4 regions of the Streptomyces sp. DT2A-34 genome follow, and region 1 is predicted to be linked to each of the others. Evidence: riboswitches for the same ligand, from Rfam matches in the RefSeq annotation. Region 1 holds a riboswitch; each other region holds the start of a gene.

The links. Region 1 has a riboswitch for cyclic di-AMP ahead of QQM39_RS16455 (C40 family peptidase). Riboswitches for the same ligand answer to the same signal wherever they lie in the genome.
Region 2: linked by a shared signal. The riboswitch ahead of QQM39_RS26865 (transglycosylase family protein) and the one ahead of QQM39_RS16455 (C40 family peptidase) in region 1 are both predicted to bind cyclic di-AMP.
Region 3: linked by a shared signal. The riboswitch ahead of QQM39_RS40650 (C40 family peptidase) and the one ahead of QQM39_RS16455 (C40 family peptidase) in region 1 are both predicted to bind cyclic di-AMP.
Region 4: linked by a shared signal. The riboswitch ahead of QQM39_RS09585 (M23 family metallopeptidase) and the one ahead of QQM39_RS16455 (C40 family peptidase) in region 1 are both predicted to bind cyclic di-AMP.

Annotation. Positions count from the first base shown of each region.
Region 1 is NZ_JASTWJ010000001.1:3,775,695-3,779,378, reverse strand. Features, by position in the region: gene QQM39_RS16455 (C40 family peptidase) at 1-1,120, opposite strand, end outside; cyclic di-AMP (ydaO/yuaA leader) riboswitch at 1,129-1,296, opposite strand; gene pcrA (DNA helicase PcrA) at 1,694-3,684, shown strand, end outside.
Region 2 is NZ_JASTWJ010000001.1:5,980,761-5,984,444, reverse strand. Features, by position in the region: gene eno (phosphopyruvate hydratase) at 1-367, opposite strand, end outside; gene QQM39_RS26865 (transglycosylase family protein) at 684-1,379, opposite strand; cyclic di-AMP (ydaO/yuaA leader) riboswitch at 1,384-1,583, opposite strand; gene QQM39_RS26860 (transglycosylase family protein) at 1,789-2,820, opposite strand; gene QQM39_RS26855 (cytochrome P450) at 2,988-3,684, opposite strand, start outside.
Region 3 is NZ_JASTWJ010000001.1:9,117,042-9,120,725, reverse strand. Features, by position in the region: gene QQM39_RS40660 (ATP-dependent Clp protease proteolytic subunit) at 1-440, shown strand, start outside; gene QQM39_RS40655 (hypothetical protein) at 448-756, shown strand; cyclic di-AMP (ydaO/yuaA leader) riboswitch at 1,097-1,307, shown strand; gene QQM39_RS40650 (C40 family peptidase) at 1,311-1,784, shown strand; gene QQM39_RS40645 (LysE family translocator) at 1,869-2,483, opposite strand; gene QQM39_RS40640 (LysR family transcriptional regulator) at 2,608-3,531, shown strand; gene QQM39_RS40635 (ATP-binding protein) at 3,535-3,684, opposite strand, start outside.
Region 4 is NZ_JASTWJ010000001.1:2,217,326-2,221,009, reverse strand. Features, by position in the region: gene QQM39_RS09595 (pitrilysin family protein) at 1-489, shown strand, start outside; gene QQM39_RS09590 (pitrilysin family protein) at 486-1,874, shown strand; cyclic di-AMP (ydaO/yuaA leader) riboswitch at 2,092-2,255, shown strand; gene QQM39_RS09585 (M23 family metallopeptidase) at 2,269-3,054, shown strand; gene QQM39_RS09580 (GntR family transcriptional regulator) at 3,273-3,684, shown strand, end outside.

The DNA of each region.
Region 1 (3,684 bases):
AGACCGACTCCTCGCGGACGTAGGCGCCGGGCTTCGGGGCGTGGATCATCATGCCGTTGCCGATGTAGATGCCCACGTGGGTGACGTCGTCGTAGAAGAAGATCAGGTCGCCGGGCTGGGCGTTGGAGAGGGAGACCGTGGTGCCGGCGTTGACCTGGTCGTAGGTGACGCGGGGGATGTCCACGCCGGCGGCCTTCCAGGCGGCCTGGGTGAGGCCGGAGCAGTCGTAGGAGTCGGGGCCGGTCGCGCCCCAGACGTACGGCTTGCCTATCTGGGAGCGGGCGAAGGCGAGGGCCTTCTCGGCCTTGGTGGCGTACGAGGAGTCCGTCGCGGATGAGTCCGAGGTGCTCGAGTCGGACGGCTGCTCGGTGCTCTCCTGCTGCTGGGCGGCCTCCTGGCGTTGGCGCTCCGCCTCTGCCTGCTGCCGGGCCAGCTCTGCGGCCTTACGTGCGGCTTCCTCCTGCTTGCGCTTCTCGATCGCGGCCAGGCGCGCCTTTTCCTCCGCCGTCAGCTTCGAGAGGAGTTCGCGTGCGTCAGCGAGCTTCCTTTGGACGGTGGTCTTGGCGGTCTGCAGGTCGTTCTGCGACTCGGTGAGCGTCTCGAGGCTCTGGGTGGCCTCCTGGCGCTTCTTCATCGTCGCGGACTGCTGCGTGAAGTAGTCGTCGACCGCTCCCTTCTGACGGCCGGTCATACGGTCCATCAGCTGGGTCTGGTCGAAGTAGTCCTGCGGGGTGTCCGCGAGGAGGAAGGTCGCCGTGTCGGGGGCGGTGGCGCCGGTGCGGTACTGGGCGGCGGCGTTGCGACCGAGTTCCTCGCGCGCGTCGTTGAGCTTCTGGGTGCGCTGGGCGACGTCGTCGAGGAGGGTGTCGACGCGCTTGCGCTGCTTCGCGGTCTTCTCCTTGGCCGCGTTGTACTTCTCGGTGGCCGACTCCGCCTGGCGGTAGAGGTCGTCGACCTTCTTCTCGACCTCTTCGAGGCTCGGCTTGTCGTCCGCCGAGGGGCTCGCGTTGGCCGTCTGGGACAGCAGGGCCACGGAGGTGAGGGCCGCCGTGGCGAGGGCGGGGGTCCGTATGCCTGCTACGCGCGTACCCGCGGGACGCGACTTGCGGTGCGACGCCAAGGGAGGCGACTCCTTCCGTACTCCGCCTACCGAGTTAGCTGTCGGGTTCGGGCGGGTGGTCCGGAAGGGTTGCCCTACGGCCTCTCCCTGGGCGGGATCGGGCCGATTCACCCCAAGTTCGGTGGGTCCCCGGCTCCGGCAGCGCGGCGGCGTACCGGACTCGGCGGAGGCCGTGCGGCCCGGCGACGTTCGCCGGTGGGGGTCGTACGGCCTGTCCGGCACGGTAGCCAACTCGTGTGGCCCCTGTGAAGGTTGATGTTCGATATGCCCGATACATTTTCGTGACCTTGGGTCAGGGCGTTGCGGACTGTGGCGGGTGGGGGTGGGTTTGGGGTTGTTTGCGATTCTTTGGGTTGGGTGTGGACTTTGGGTGATGTTGAGCTTTGCTGGTGTCGGGATCCGCGGCGGGTGGGGTGCGGGTTTTCGGTTGATTGCGGACCGTGACGGGATGGGTGGACAGGGTGAGGAGGCGCGGGGGGGCGGGTGGATCTGGAAGATCATCTGGGTTTGAAACAGGCGATGTTCTCGGGGTGGCCGCGGGCTGTCAGTGGGGCGCCCTAGACTCGGAGAGCGATGAGCAGCCTCTTTGACGACAGCTTCCTGGCAGACCTCCAGGCCCCACGCGGCCACGAGGAAGAACTCCCGCCGCCGCCCGAGGACGATCACACTCCGGAGCCGGTTCCGGACGATCTGTTCGGCGGGAAGTTCGACGTGCCTCCGGACCGGGACGCCTACTACCGCGACGGCGCCCCGCGCCCTGCCATCGACGCGGCCGCGCTGCTGGAGGGGCTGAACGAGAACCAGCGTGCGGCCGTCGTCCACTCCGGCGGCCCGCTGCTCATCGTGGCCGGCGCCGGGTCCGGCAAGACGCGGGTGCTCACCCACCGCATCGCCCACCTGCTCGCCGAGCGGAACGTGCACCCGGGGCAGATCCTCGCGATCACCTTCACCAACAAGGCCGCGGGCGAGATGAAGGAGCGCGTCGAGCAGCTCGTCGGCCCGCGTGCGAACGCGATGTGGGTGATGACCTTCCACAGTGCGTGCGTGCGCATCCTGCGCAGGGAGAGCAAGAAGCTCGGGTTCACGTCTTCTTTCTCGATCTACGACGCCGCCGACAGCAAGCGGCTCATGGCGCTCGTCTGCCGGGACCTGGATCTTGACCCGAAGAGGTTTCCGCCCAAGTCCTTCAGCGCCAAGATCAGCAATCTGAAGAACGAGCTGATCGACGAGGAGGACTTCGCCGCTCAGGCGACGGACGGCTTCGAGAAGACCCTCGCCCAGGCCTACGCCATGTACCAGTCGCGGTTGCGGGAGGCCAACGCCCTCGACTTCGACGACCTGATCATGACGACGGTCAACCTGCTGCGCGCCTTCCCGGACGTCGCCGAGCACTACCGCCGTCGCTTCCGCCATGTGCTGGTGGACGAGTACCAGGACACCAACCACGCGCAGTACGCCCTTGTGCGCGAGCTCGTCGGGACCAGCGAGCACCCGGTCGACGTACCGCCCAGCGAGGACGACATCCCGCCCGCCGAGCTGTGTGTGGTGGGTGACGCCGACCAGTCGATCTACGCCTTCCGCGGCGCGACCATCCGCAACATCCTCCAGTTCGAGGAGGACTACCCGGACGCGACGACCATCCTGCTGGAGCAGAACTACCGTTCCACGCAGACGATCCTGACCGCCGCCAACGCGGTCATCGAGCGCAACGAGTCGCGCCGTCCCAAGAACCTGTGGACCAACGCGGGCGCGGGCGCGCGCATCACCGGCTATGTCGCCGACACCGAGCACGACGAGGCACAGTTCGTCGCCGAGGAGATAGACCGACTGACCGATGCGAGGGACGCGAAGGCCGGCGATGTCGCCGTCTTCTACCGTACGAACGCCCAGTCCCGTGTCTTCGAAGAGGTCTTCATCCGCGTCGGCCTGCCGTACAAGGTCGTCGGCGGGGTCCGCTTCTACGAGCGCAAGGAGGTCCGGGACGTCCTGGCCTACCTGCGGGTGCTGGCCAATCCCGAGGACTCCGTGCCGCTGCGGCGGATTCTGAACGTGCCCAAGCGGGGCATCGGTGACCGTGCCGAGGCCATGATCGACGCCCTTTCGCAGAGGGAGAAGATCAGCTTTCCGCAGGCGCTGCGGCGCGTGGACGAGGCGTACGGCATGGCCGCGCGGTCGACCAACGCCGTCAAGCGGTTCAACACGCTGATGGAGGAGCTCCGTACGATCGTCGAGTCCGGCGCGGGACCGGCGACCATCCTGGAGGCGGTGCTCGAACGCACCGGCTACCTCGCCGAGTTGCAGGCTTCCACCGACCCGCAGGACGAGACCCGGATCGAGAACCTCCAGGAACTTGCCGCTGTGGCGCTGGAGTTCGAGCAGGAGTCGGAGGAAGGGGAGGCGTCCGGTGGGCTCGCCGCCTTCCTGGAGCGGGTTGCCCTGGTCGCCGACTCCGACCAGATTCCCGATGAGGACGAGGACGGCTCCGGCGTCATCACCCTGATGACCCTGCACACCGCCAAGGGCCTGGAGTTCCCGGTCGTCTTCCTCACCGGCATGGAGGACGG
Region 2 (3,684 bases), 2.2 Mb from region 1:
AGGCGGCGTGGGCGACGGCGAGCGAGACGCCGAGGATGGCGTTGGCGCCGAGGGAGCCCTTGTTGTCGGTGGCGTCCAGGTCGAACATGGCCTGGTCGATCAGGCGCTGCTCGGTGGCGTCGTAGCCGACGAGCTCCGGGCCGATCTGCTCGATGACGGCGAGGACGGCCTTCTCGACGCCCTTGCCGAGGTAGCGGTTCTGGTCGCCGTCGCGGAGCTCGATGGCCTCGAAGGCGCCGGTGGAGGCGCCGGACGGAACGGCGGCACGACCCGTGCTGCCGTCGTCGAGGCCGACCTCGACCTCGACGGTGGGGTTGCCTCGCGAGTCGAGGATTTCCCGGGCTACGACGACGTCGATGGACGGCACGAGCATCTCCTTCGTGGATGTGACGCTGGTAGTGCGGGGCTGTGAGCCTTGCGACTAGAGCCTAACCGCCTCGGGGACATCGGCAGCCGACCGACCGTCCCGTGGACAGGACCGAACCGTACCCATTGTTTCCTGCCGGAACAAAGGGGGAACAAAGGATGGGCGACATCCGGGGAAAGAAAAGCCCCGCCCCGGTGCGTACGGGGGAACACGCACCGGAGCGGGGAGCCCGTGGGGGACGGGGGTGACCCTCACGAGGTCTTCGCTATGAGGTCCACGGATGTGAGGGCCCTGTGGTTCAGCTGCCGCCCTCGTATTACTTCAGGTGCAGCTGCTGACCCGGGTAGATCAGGTTCGCGTCCTCGACGATGTCCTTGTTCAGCTGGAAGAGCTTCTCCCAGCCGCCCTTGACGTCGTGCTCCGCGGCGATCGAGCTGAGGGTGTCGCCCTTGACGACCTTGTACTCGCCGTCCCCCTTCTTGACCTTCTTGCCGGTCGGGGTGGTGACGGTCTTGGTGCTCTTCTTGGCGGCCGGACGCTCGCTGGAGCGGGAGGCCGACTGCTCCTCGGTGGAGCGGGTGGTGCTCTCGCTGCTCTGCGAGGAACCACTCGACGACGAGCCGGAGCCGTTGTAGGCGGCGCTCGACAGGCCGGTGCCGCAGTGCGGCCAGGCACCCTTGCCCTGGCCGGCGAGGACCTTCTCGGCGATCTCGATCTGCTGGGCCTTGCTGGCCTGGTCGGCGGTGGAGGCGTACGCCGTGCCGCCGTACGCGGCCCACGTGGAGGCGGAGAACTGCAGACCGCCGTAGTAGCCGTTGCCGGTGTTGATCGACCAGTTGCCGCCGGACTCGCACTGGGCGACGGCGTCCCACTCGGAGGCGGTGGCGGCGGAGGCGCTGCCGGCCGCCATCAGCGGGGCGGCCACGGCGGCGGCGCCGGTGACGCCGACGACGGCTATGGCGCGAGCGGCCTTGGACGGACGACGGTGCTTGCCCTTGCTGGAAAACAGCATGGAGAGATCCCCTCACCGACGCCTGCGAGGTGAGCTGTCGGGTTCGGGCCGGTTGAGTTGCCCGGCCGCGCACGTTCGCCTTTCGGCTCCCACTGCGCGGCTTCACCCCTAGCCGACTCCGGCCGTGCGGCCCCGAAGGGCCTCAACTGCCGGACCCGGCGCTTACCTTGGGTCCCCCGCTCCTGCCTACGGCGCTTGACGCGACGACTGTTCCCGTACGGCCGCTGGCAGGATTCGGCGTTGCGGCAGCCGGGGCTCGTGGTGACGAGCGGTCATGACCGTAGCCACGCGATTCGCGGAATTTCAAAGACGATCAGGGCTTCTGAGATCTATCTCTCACTGCATTCAAAGCGGACATTCAGTGCGAATCATGACGCGAACTCCGGCTGTTTTTCACCCCGTTCGCCCCCTATTCGGTGGGGACTTCCAGGGTCTGACCGGGGAAGATGTGGTTCGCGTCAGTACCGATGGCCCGCTTGTTCGCGTCGTACAGCGCGGACCATCCGCCGTCGAGGTCAAGGGAGTCGGCGATGGAGGCGAGAGTGTCGCCGGCGCGCACGGTGTACGAGGCATGGCGGCCGGAGGACTTGACGGCACTCTCGGTCGCCTCGCTCTCGTCGGCACTGGGGCCACGATGACGCCCGGAGCCGGTCGCCTCGGAGTCGATGGCTCCGGTGTCGACGAGGCTCCGGGAGCCCTCTCCCTGCTCCGAGTTGTCCCGATTGTCACCCTTGGACGTCTCTACGGGTGAGCCGTCGGGCGACTGCGAGGCGCCTGCGTCGGCGGACGTATCGGACTTCGAGGAGTTGTCCGTCATAGAGGATGAAGAGGGCGAAGAGGAGGAATCCTGGGACGATTCGGACGAGGTGTCGGGAGAGCCGCTCGGCGAGTTCGAGGAGTCGGAGGAATTCGAGGAGTCATCGGACGGGTTCGCCGCATCGGACGAGTCCGATGCGCCCGACGAACTCGACGAACTCGACGAATCGAGCAATCCGGACGATCCGGATACTTCGGAGGGCGAGTCCTCCGCGACGCCGGTGTCGAGGTCGAGGTCGACCGAACCGGACTTCTGAGTGAGCCCGTTGAGCACCGCACAGGTGCCCCAAGGACTGGTCCCCTGGTCCGCGAGGACGTCCTGGGCCACGGCGATCTGCTGGGAACGGCTCGCCAGGTTGGGACTGGAGGCGTAGTCGAGGCCGCCGTACTCCTCCCAGTCGTCCTGGGTCAGTTGCAGTCCGCCGTAACGTCCGTCGCCGCTGTCGGCGCTCCAGGAGCCGCCGCTCTCACAGTCGGCCACCTTGTCCCACACGGTGCCCTCGGCCGCGCTCGCGCCCGTGGCGCCGAGGAGCGGGATGGCGATGGCGGACCCGGTCACTCCGGCTGCGACGAGGAGCGCCGGAGCTTGACGGGGGCGACGGTGACGACCGTTCCCGGAGAGCATGCGGGGACCTTTCGCGAGACAACGGTGACTGCGGCGCGTGAAACCTGGGCGCCGTCATTGATCCGTGAACGTATAGGCAGACGATCACTTGTCACAAGTTAATGCCGCGCAGATCACGTGAAGATCACAGACTTAAGCGCGTGTCACGTTTGCGCCGGTGGACGTACTCACCCAACAGGGGTGAACTCCACCGGAAGCGTACGCAGTCCGCGCATGATGAGGCCGCCCCGCCATCGCAACTCGGCCGGACCCACCGCGAGTTGCAGATCCGGGAGGCGGGTGAGGAGCGTGGCGAGAGCGGTCTGGCCCTCCAGGCGGGCGAGCGGGGCGCCGAGGCAGTAGTGGATGCCGTGGCCGTAGCCGAGGTGCTGGTTGTCACGGCGGCCGAGGTCGAGGACGTCGGGGTCGGTGAACCGCTCCGGGTCACGGTCGGCGGCGGCCAGGACGACGAGGACGGGATCACCGGGTGCGATGTGCTGCCCGCCGATGGTGAGCGGTTCGGTGGCGAAGCGCCAGGTGGCGAGTTCGACGGGGCCGTCGTAGCGGAGGAGTTCCTCGATGCCGGTTTCGAGGAGGGCGGTCTCCTCGGCGGCGAGGGAGGTCTGGAGGCGGGCGCGCTGCTCGGGGTGGGTGAGCAGGGCGTAGGTGCCGTTGCCGATGAGGTTGACCGTCGTCTCGAAGCCGGCGAACAGCAGGATGAAAGCCATCGCCGCGGCCTCGTTCTCGGTGAGGTGCTCGCCGTGGTCGGAGGCGCGGATGAGGCCGGAGATGAGGTCCTCGCCGGGGGTGGGCGTGTCGGGGAGTGCCTCGCGCTTGCGGTGGATGAGGTCGGCGAGATAGCCGCGCATCTTCTTCACGGACCGT
Region 3 (3,684 bases), 5.3 Mb from region 1:
TCTCGCTGTACATCAACTCGCCCGGCGGCTCGTTCAGCGCCATGACGGCGATCTACGACACGATGCAGTTCGTCACCTGCGACGTGGAGACGATCTGCCTGGGCCAGGCCGGGGCATCCGGCGCGGTGCTGCTGGCCGCGGGCACTGCGGGGAAGCGATTCGCGCTGCCGGGGGCCCGGATGGTGATCCATCAGCCGGGGCTGCCCGAGCCGATCGAGGGACAGGCGAGCGATCTGGCCATCCAGGCCGACGAACTGACGCGCGTTCGGACCTGCCTGGAGGAGCTGCTCGCCCGGCACACCGGGCGCAGCCGCGAGCAGGTGAACCGGGACATCGAGCGGGACAAGATCCTCAGCGCCCAGGAGGCGCTGGAGTACGGGCTGGTGGACCGGATCATCCCCAGCCGCAAGGCCACCCTCGCCCCGCCCACAGGGCGGTGATCGACCGGTGCTTCCACCCGAGTTGCCGCCGCTGCCCGCACTGACGCGTGCGGAGGGGGAGTTGATCGACCGTTATCTCGATGTGGTGGACCTGCTCGGCCGGATCAACCCGACACGGCACGGCGACACGTACCGCGGACTGCGCGCCGCCCAGGCGCTCGTCGGCAAGGCGACCGAGCTGCGGGACGCGCTGGCGCTGATGCACCAGCGGGGCGAGACCGAGCTGCACTCCCCCACGCTGGCGCGTGCGCTGCGCGTGCTGGACGGGGAACGCCGCACGGCTCGCGTCAGGGTGCCGCCACGCTCCGACAGTTGACGAGTCGTACAGAACGGTTCCGGACGCCTCGGCCCACGGACGAGGCGTCCGGATGGACGCCGAAACGAACCAAAAGGTGTACCCACTTTCGGCGTAGCAACCTGCCCATTTATGCGCCCCTCCGGTTGCGCAACAGGCTTGGCCCCAAGGCGGAATGGGACGCTCCATCGCTGGTCGGGGGCTCGTCGAGTACCTGGACACCCGGTCGAACACGGGGGTGTCCACCCGAACGGGCGAGTGGTGAGTAACGCCACAAATCCCCGGTTCCGTTGGGTTTTTCGTTCATCCGTGCGTCAAGATCCCTGTCTGACGACAAGCCCCCGCCGCAGCGGCGGGGCGGTCCGGGCGGACGCCGAGTCCTGCCGCCGCCCGGATGACCGGTCGACAGGAGTGGATCGGCAGGAGTGGAGGACCCGAGCAAGACGGGTCGCCGGAGCGGACGTTCGTTCGATCCGAGCAACCCTTGGGGTGAAGCCGCGGCAACGCGGCCGGGCAACTTCGCCAGCCCGAATCCGACAGGTCATCCTTCACAGGCGGCTGACGAAGGGTTGCGCATGACTGCGCTCAATCGTGTCCCGTCGCTCATGGCCCGAGCCGGTACGGCCTCGGCTCTCACCATCGCCGCAGTGGGCGGCTCGATCGTGGCGCCCGGCTTCGCCTCAGAGGCCGAAGCCGCCACACCGGCGACCAAGGCACTTCAGATCGCGGCCTCCAAAAAGGGCTCACCGTACAAGTGGGGCGCCACAGGTCCGCACAGGTTCGACTGCTCCGGGCTCACGCTGTACTCGTACAAGAAGGCCGGCAAGAAGCTGCCTCGTACGGCGGCCCAGCAGTACAACAAGACCCGCCACATCTCCGCCGGCAACCGCAAGGCCGGAGACCTGGTGTTCTTCCACTCGGGGTCGAACGTCTACCACGTCGGCATCTACGCCGGGAAGGGGAAGATCTGGCACTCCCCCAAGAGCGGGGACGTCGTGCGGCTGCAGAAGATCTGGACCAGGAGCGTCTGGTACGGCCGGGTCAAGTGACCCTCCCCGGGGGCGGTGACGGCAGCCTGACGCGCTGTCACCGCCCCGGGACACCGGACTGAGGGCCAGCCCCCGGAAAGGGCGTCAGACGTCCACCAGCGGCCCGGCGAGGAGTGCCACGCCGAAGGCCGTCAGCGCGGCGCCGGTGACGGTCGTGACCGCCCGTGCGACGCGCGGCCGGCGCAGCCACCTGCCGAGCCGGTCCACCAGCAGGGCGACGACCTGGAACCAGACGAGCGCGATCGCGACCACGATCAGCGCGAGCAGCAGCGTCCGGGGCAGCGCCGGGGCGCCCGCGGGCACGAACTGCGGCAGCACGCTGAGGAACGTGAGCGACGCCTTCGGATTGAGGGCGTTGGTGACGAAGCCCTGCCGCAGCGGTCGCGTGGTGGAATCCTCCCGCGCGGCCTCCCCTTGCGTGTGCCGCTGCCGCAGCGTCTGGACACCCAGATACAGCACATAGACGCCGCCCACCACCTGGAGCGCGCGCAACAACGCCGGTACGGCGGCCAGGACCGCGGCGACTCCCACCACCGCCAGCGTCACATGGACCAGCAGCCCGGCCCCGATCCCGAGCGCACAGGCGATGCCCGCCCGGCGGGAGACGAGGGCGTTGCGTACGACGACGGTGAAATCGGCCCCGGGCATGGCGACCAGGCCGGCGGAGACCCCGGTGAAGGCGATGAGCTGAGCGTCCATGCGGCCAGCCTGCCGCGCCGGGGCCTTCAGCAGGTATTTCGAATATTCTGGGTATTCCTTAAGCAGTGCTTTAGGCAGTGCTTTGGACAGTCACCGTCGGCGCCACGCTCGAAAGGGACCCAGCATGTACGACCCGACCCGCCTCGCCGCCCTGGTGGCGGTCGCCGAGGCGGGCTCGATCACCCGGGCCGCCGAGCGGCTGGGCTACACCACGCCCGCGCTCTCCCAGCAGCTGGCCAAGCTGGAGCGCGAGACGGGCACCGCCCTTCTGGTGCGGCACCACCGCGGGGCGCGGCTGACCGGTGCGGGCGAGTTGCTGGTGGCCCGGGCTCGGCGGGTGCTCGACGAACTCGACCGGGCCCGGCATGAACTGGCCCGGCTGACCGGCCTGACGGGCGGCACCCTCCGGCTCGGCACGTTCCAGACCGCGGGCATCCATCTGCTGCCGCCGGCCCTCAGCGCGTTCCGCCGGGCGCATCCGGACGTGGAGCTGACGGTCGCCGACTACGAGCCGTCGGCCGGTGTCGCCGCCGTCGCGGCCGGCGAGGTCGATCTGGCGCTGACGCACACCTACACACCCGGCGACCCGGTCCCGCTCCCGTCCTCCGTCGGCATCGAGCCGATCCTCGTCGAGGAGCTGGTCCTGGTGTCCGCTCCGGGCCACGCCCTCACCAGCGGGGCCGCACGGCTGCCGCTGACCGAGCTCGCGGGGCAGCCGCTGATCAGCATGGCGCCGGACGCTCCGGCCCGGCGGGGCGTCGAGACGGTGCTGGCCCGCGTCGGGGCCACGCCCTCGGTCCTGGTCCCGACGCCTGGGTACCTCCTGGTGTGCGCGCTGGCCAGTGCGGGGCTCGGGGTCGCGGTCGTACCGGAGATGGTGGCGCGCACGTCGGTCACTCCGGTGGGGGTACGGGCGTTGGAGGGCGGCGAGCTGCGCCGTACGGTCTCGGTCGCCTTCCGGAGTGACGAGGCGGCTCCCGCCGCGGACGCCTTCCGGGCGCTGCTGCGCGGCACGTTCGGACGGGCCGGGCAATCGCAGCAGCCCTGAGGGTTACGGCTCTTGCTGTCCCGCGGCCGGCACCGGCTCCGCGGCCGCCGTCCAGGGCAGTTCGATGGAGACGGTCTTGCCGCCCTCGCGCGTGGGCCGCACTCTCAGCTTGCCCCCGCACTCCGCGGTCAGCCAGCGGATGATGACCAGGCC
Region 4 (3,684 bases), 1.6 Mb from region 1:
TCCCGCCTCTACAACCGGCTGGTCCGCCGCGACCGTACGGCCGTGGCGGCCGGGTTCGGACTGCTGCGCCTGGCCGGGGCGCCTTCCCTGGGCTGGCTGGACGTGAAGACGTCCGGCGACGTCGAGGTCCCCGTCATCGAGGCCGCCGTCGACGAGGAGCTCGCCCGCTTCGCCGCGGAGGGCCCCACCGCCGAGGAGATGGAGCGCGCGCAGGCCCAGCTGGAGCGCGAGTGGCTGGACCGGCTCGGCACCGTCGCGGGCCGCGCCGACGAACTGTGCCGCTACGCCGTCCTGTTCGGCGACCCGCAGCTCGCCTTCACCGCCGTACAGCGCGTCCTCGACGTCACCGCCGAGGAGGTCCAGGCGGTCGCCAAGGCCCGCCTGCGCCCCGACAACCGCGCGGTGCTCGTGTACGAGCCGACCGCAGCCGAGGCCGACGACCTCCAGGCCGCCGAGACCACCGACGAGAACGAGGAGTCGGCGCAGTGACCGAGCTCGCCAGCATGGAGTTCCACCCGCAGCCCCAGGCCGGCGAGGCCCGGCCCTGGGCGTTCCCGGCGCCCGAGCGCGGCAAGCTGGACAACGGCCTGACGGTCCTGCGCTGCCACCGCCCCGGCCAGCAGGTCATCGCCGTCGAGGTGCTCCTGGACACGCCCCTGGAGGCCGAGCCGAAGGGGCTCGACGGCATCGCCACGATCATGGCGCGTGCCTTCTCCGAGGGCACCGACAAGCACACGGCCGAGGAGTTCGCCGCCGAACTGGAGCGCTGCGGCGCCACGCTCGACGCCTACGCCGACCACCCCGGCATCCGCGTCAGCCTCGAGGTGCCGGTCTCCCGCCTGGCCAAGGCGCTCGGCCTGCTCGCCGACGCCCTCAGGGCGCCCCTGTTCGACGACGCCGAGGTCGAGCGCCTGGTGCGCAACCGCCTCGACGAGATCCCGCACGAGCTGGCCAACCCCTCGCGCCGCGCCGCCAAGGAGCTCTCGAAGCAGCTGTTCCCGGCGACCTCGCGCATGTCCCGCCCACGCCAGGGCACCGAGGACACCGTCGCGGGCATCGACTCCGCGGCCGTGCGCGCCTTCTACGAGCGGCACGTGCGCCCCGCCACCTCCACCGTCGTGGTCGTCGGCGACCTCACGGGCGTGGACCTCGACGCCCTGCTGGGCGACACCCTGGGCGCCTGGACCGGCTCCCCGGCCCAGCCCCGGCCCGTTCCGCCGGTCACCGCGGACGACACCGGACGCGTCGTCATCGTGGACCGCCCCGGCGCCGTCCAGACGCAGCTGCTGATCGGCCGCATCGGTCCCGACCGGCACGACCGCGTGTGGCCCGCGCAGGTCCTCGGCACGTACTGCCTCGGCGGCACCCTCACCTCCCGCCTGGACAAGGTCCTGCGCGAGGAGAAGGGCTACACCTACGGTGTGCGCGCGTTCGGGCAGGTCCTGCGCTCGGCTCCGGACGGCACGGGCGCGGCCATGCTCGCCATCAGCGGCTCCGTCGACACCCCGAACACCGGCCCGGCGCTGGACGACCTCTGGAAGGTCCTGCGCGGGGTGGCCGACGAGGGGCTCACCGACGCCGAGCGGGACTTCGCGGTGCAGAACCTCGTCGGGGTGGCGCCGCTGAAGTACGAGACCGCCGCCTCCGTGGCGAACACGCTGGCCGATCAGGTCGAGCAGCACCTGCCCGACGACTACCAGGCGACGCTGTACCAGCGGCTCGCCGCGACCGGCACCGTCGAGGCCACCGCGGCGGCCGTGAGCGCCTTCCCGGTGGACCGTCTGGTGACGATCCTCGTCGGCGACGCGGCCGAGATCCGGGAGCCCGTCGAGGCCCTCGGCATCGGCGAAGTCACCGTAGTGGCAGCCGAGTAGCAGGCGGACACCGCGCCGGGCGACGGCACGCGCGCGTGGAAGGGGCCCTGGTGACTTCCAAGCCACCAGGGCCCCTTTATGCCCGAATTGAGGGAAAGGTTGCCTGTCTGGCCTGTGGGATGCGCTACAAAAGTCGCGATCCGTTTGGGGATTGAAAGTGGCGCCCCTTAGCGTCTTCCGGGCTGTCCGTCAGGCAGTGCGCCGCGCCCGCGGCACCGGACAGTCATCGCCGAGTCCCCGTACGGCGCGAGCCAGGGGAGCCGGGGACCCACCCGTAGTCCCTGGGGTGAATCGGACGCCCGCGCAGCCGCGAGGGGGTCCGTAGGAGACCTTCCTGCTCCGAACCCGTCAGCTAACCCGGTAGGCGAGAAGGAAGGAAAGGACCAGCCACTACATGGCGTTCACCTGCGCCACCGGGAAGAACCGCCCCACCGGGAAGCACCGTCGCCCCAGCCGGTTCGAACGCACCACCGCCCGCGCTGCGGGCGTCGCCGCTCTCACCGCCACCGGTGTCATGGGCACCCTCGCCGCCCCGGCGCTCGCCGCCGAACCCGCCGTCGAGCAGACCGGCCTCATCCCCGTCGTCACGATCGGGGACTCGATCGCCGCCCAGATCGCCGCCCAGGCCGCCGCCCAGGAGCAGGCCGCCGAGGAGGCCGCGGCCCGGAAGAAGGCCGCCGAGGAGGCAGCGCGCAAGAAGGCGGCCGAGAAGGCCAAGCAGGAGCGCGAGGCCAAGGAGCGCGCCGCCCGCGAGGCCGAGCGCAAGCGCCTGCTGTCCTACGTCGCCCCGATCTCCGGCTCGTACATCTCCACCGGCTACAAGGCCGGCGGCGCCGTCTGGTCCTCCGGCAGCCACACGGGCGTCGACTTCCACGCCGCCAGCGGCACCTCCGTCCACGCGGTCGGCTCCGGCACCGTCGTGGAGGCCGGCTGGGGCGGGTCGTACGGCAACAGCATCGTGATCAAGATGAACGACGGCACGTACACCCAGTACGGCCACCTGTCGTCCATAGGCGTCTCGGTGGGCCAGACCGTCACCCCCGGCCAGCAGATAGGCCTGTCCGGCGCCACCGGCAACGTCACCGGACCGCACCTGCACTTCGAGGCCCGCACGACGGCGGAGTACGGCTCCGACATCGACCCCGTCGCCTACCTCCGCTCGCACGGCGTGAACATCTGACGCCTCCACCGCGCCTCCCCGAGGCCGGTCACTCCGAGGACGGTCCCCCCGAAGCCCCGGCTCCCCGAGCCGGGGCTTTCGGCGTTCCCGACGACCGACTTGTCCAAAAAATATCCATGGATTCCGACCCGCCATCGGAAATTCCAGCCGGTTGCAATAGAGTCACTGAACACACGTCATTCGTCGACGTTTCACGGGGATTAAAGCGGAGGTCGGACATGCGTATTCCGGCGCACTCGGTATGCACGGCGATCCGGGACGACATCGTCGCCGGTGTCTACGAGCGTGGCAGCCGGCTCACCGAGGAACTCCTCGCGCGCCGCTACGGTGTCTCCCGCGTCCCCGTGCGGGAGGCACTGCGCACCCTGGAGGCGGAGGGCTTCGTGGTGACCCGGCGGCACGCGGGCGCGTGCGTCGCCGAACCGACCGAGCAGGAGGCCGCCGACCTGCTGGAGATGCGCACCCTGCTGGAGCCGCTCGGCGCCTCCCGGGCCGCTCAGCGGCGCACCGAGGCCCATCTGAAGGTCCTGCGCGGCCTGGTCAGGCTGGGCCAGGAGCGGGCCAGGCGGGGCAACAGCGAGGATCTGCGCTCCCTGGGCGGCTGGTTCCACGAGACGCTGGCCCAGGCCT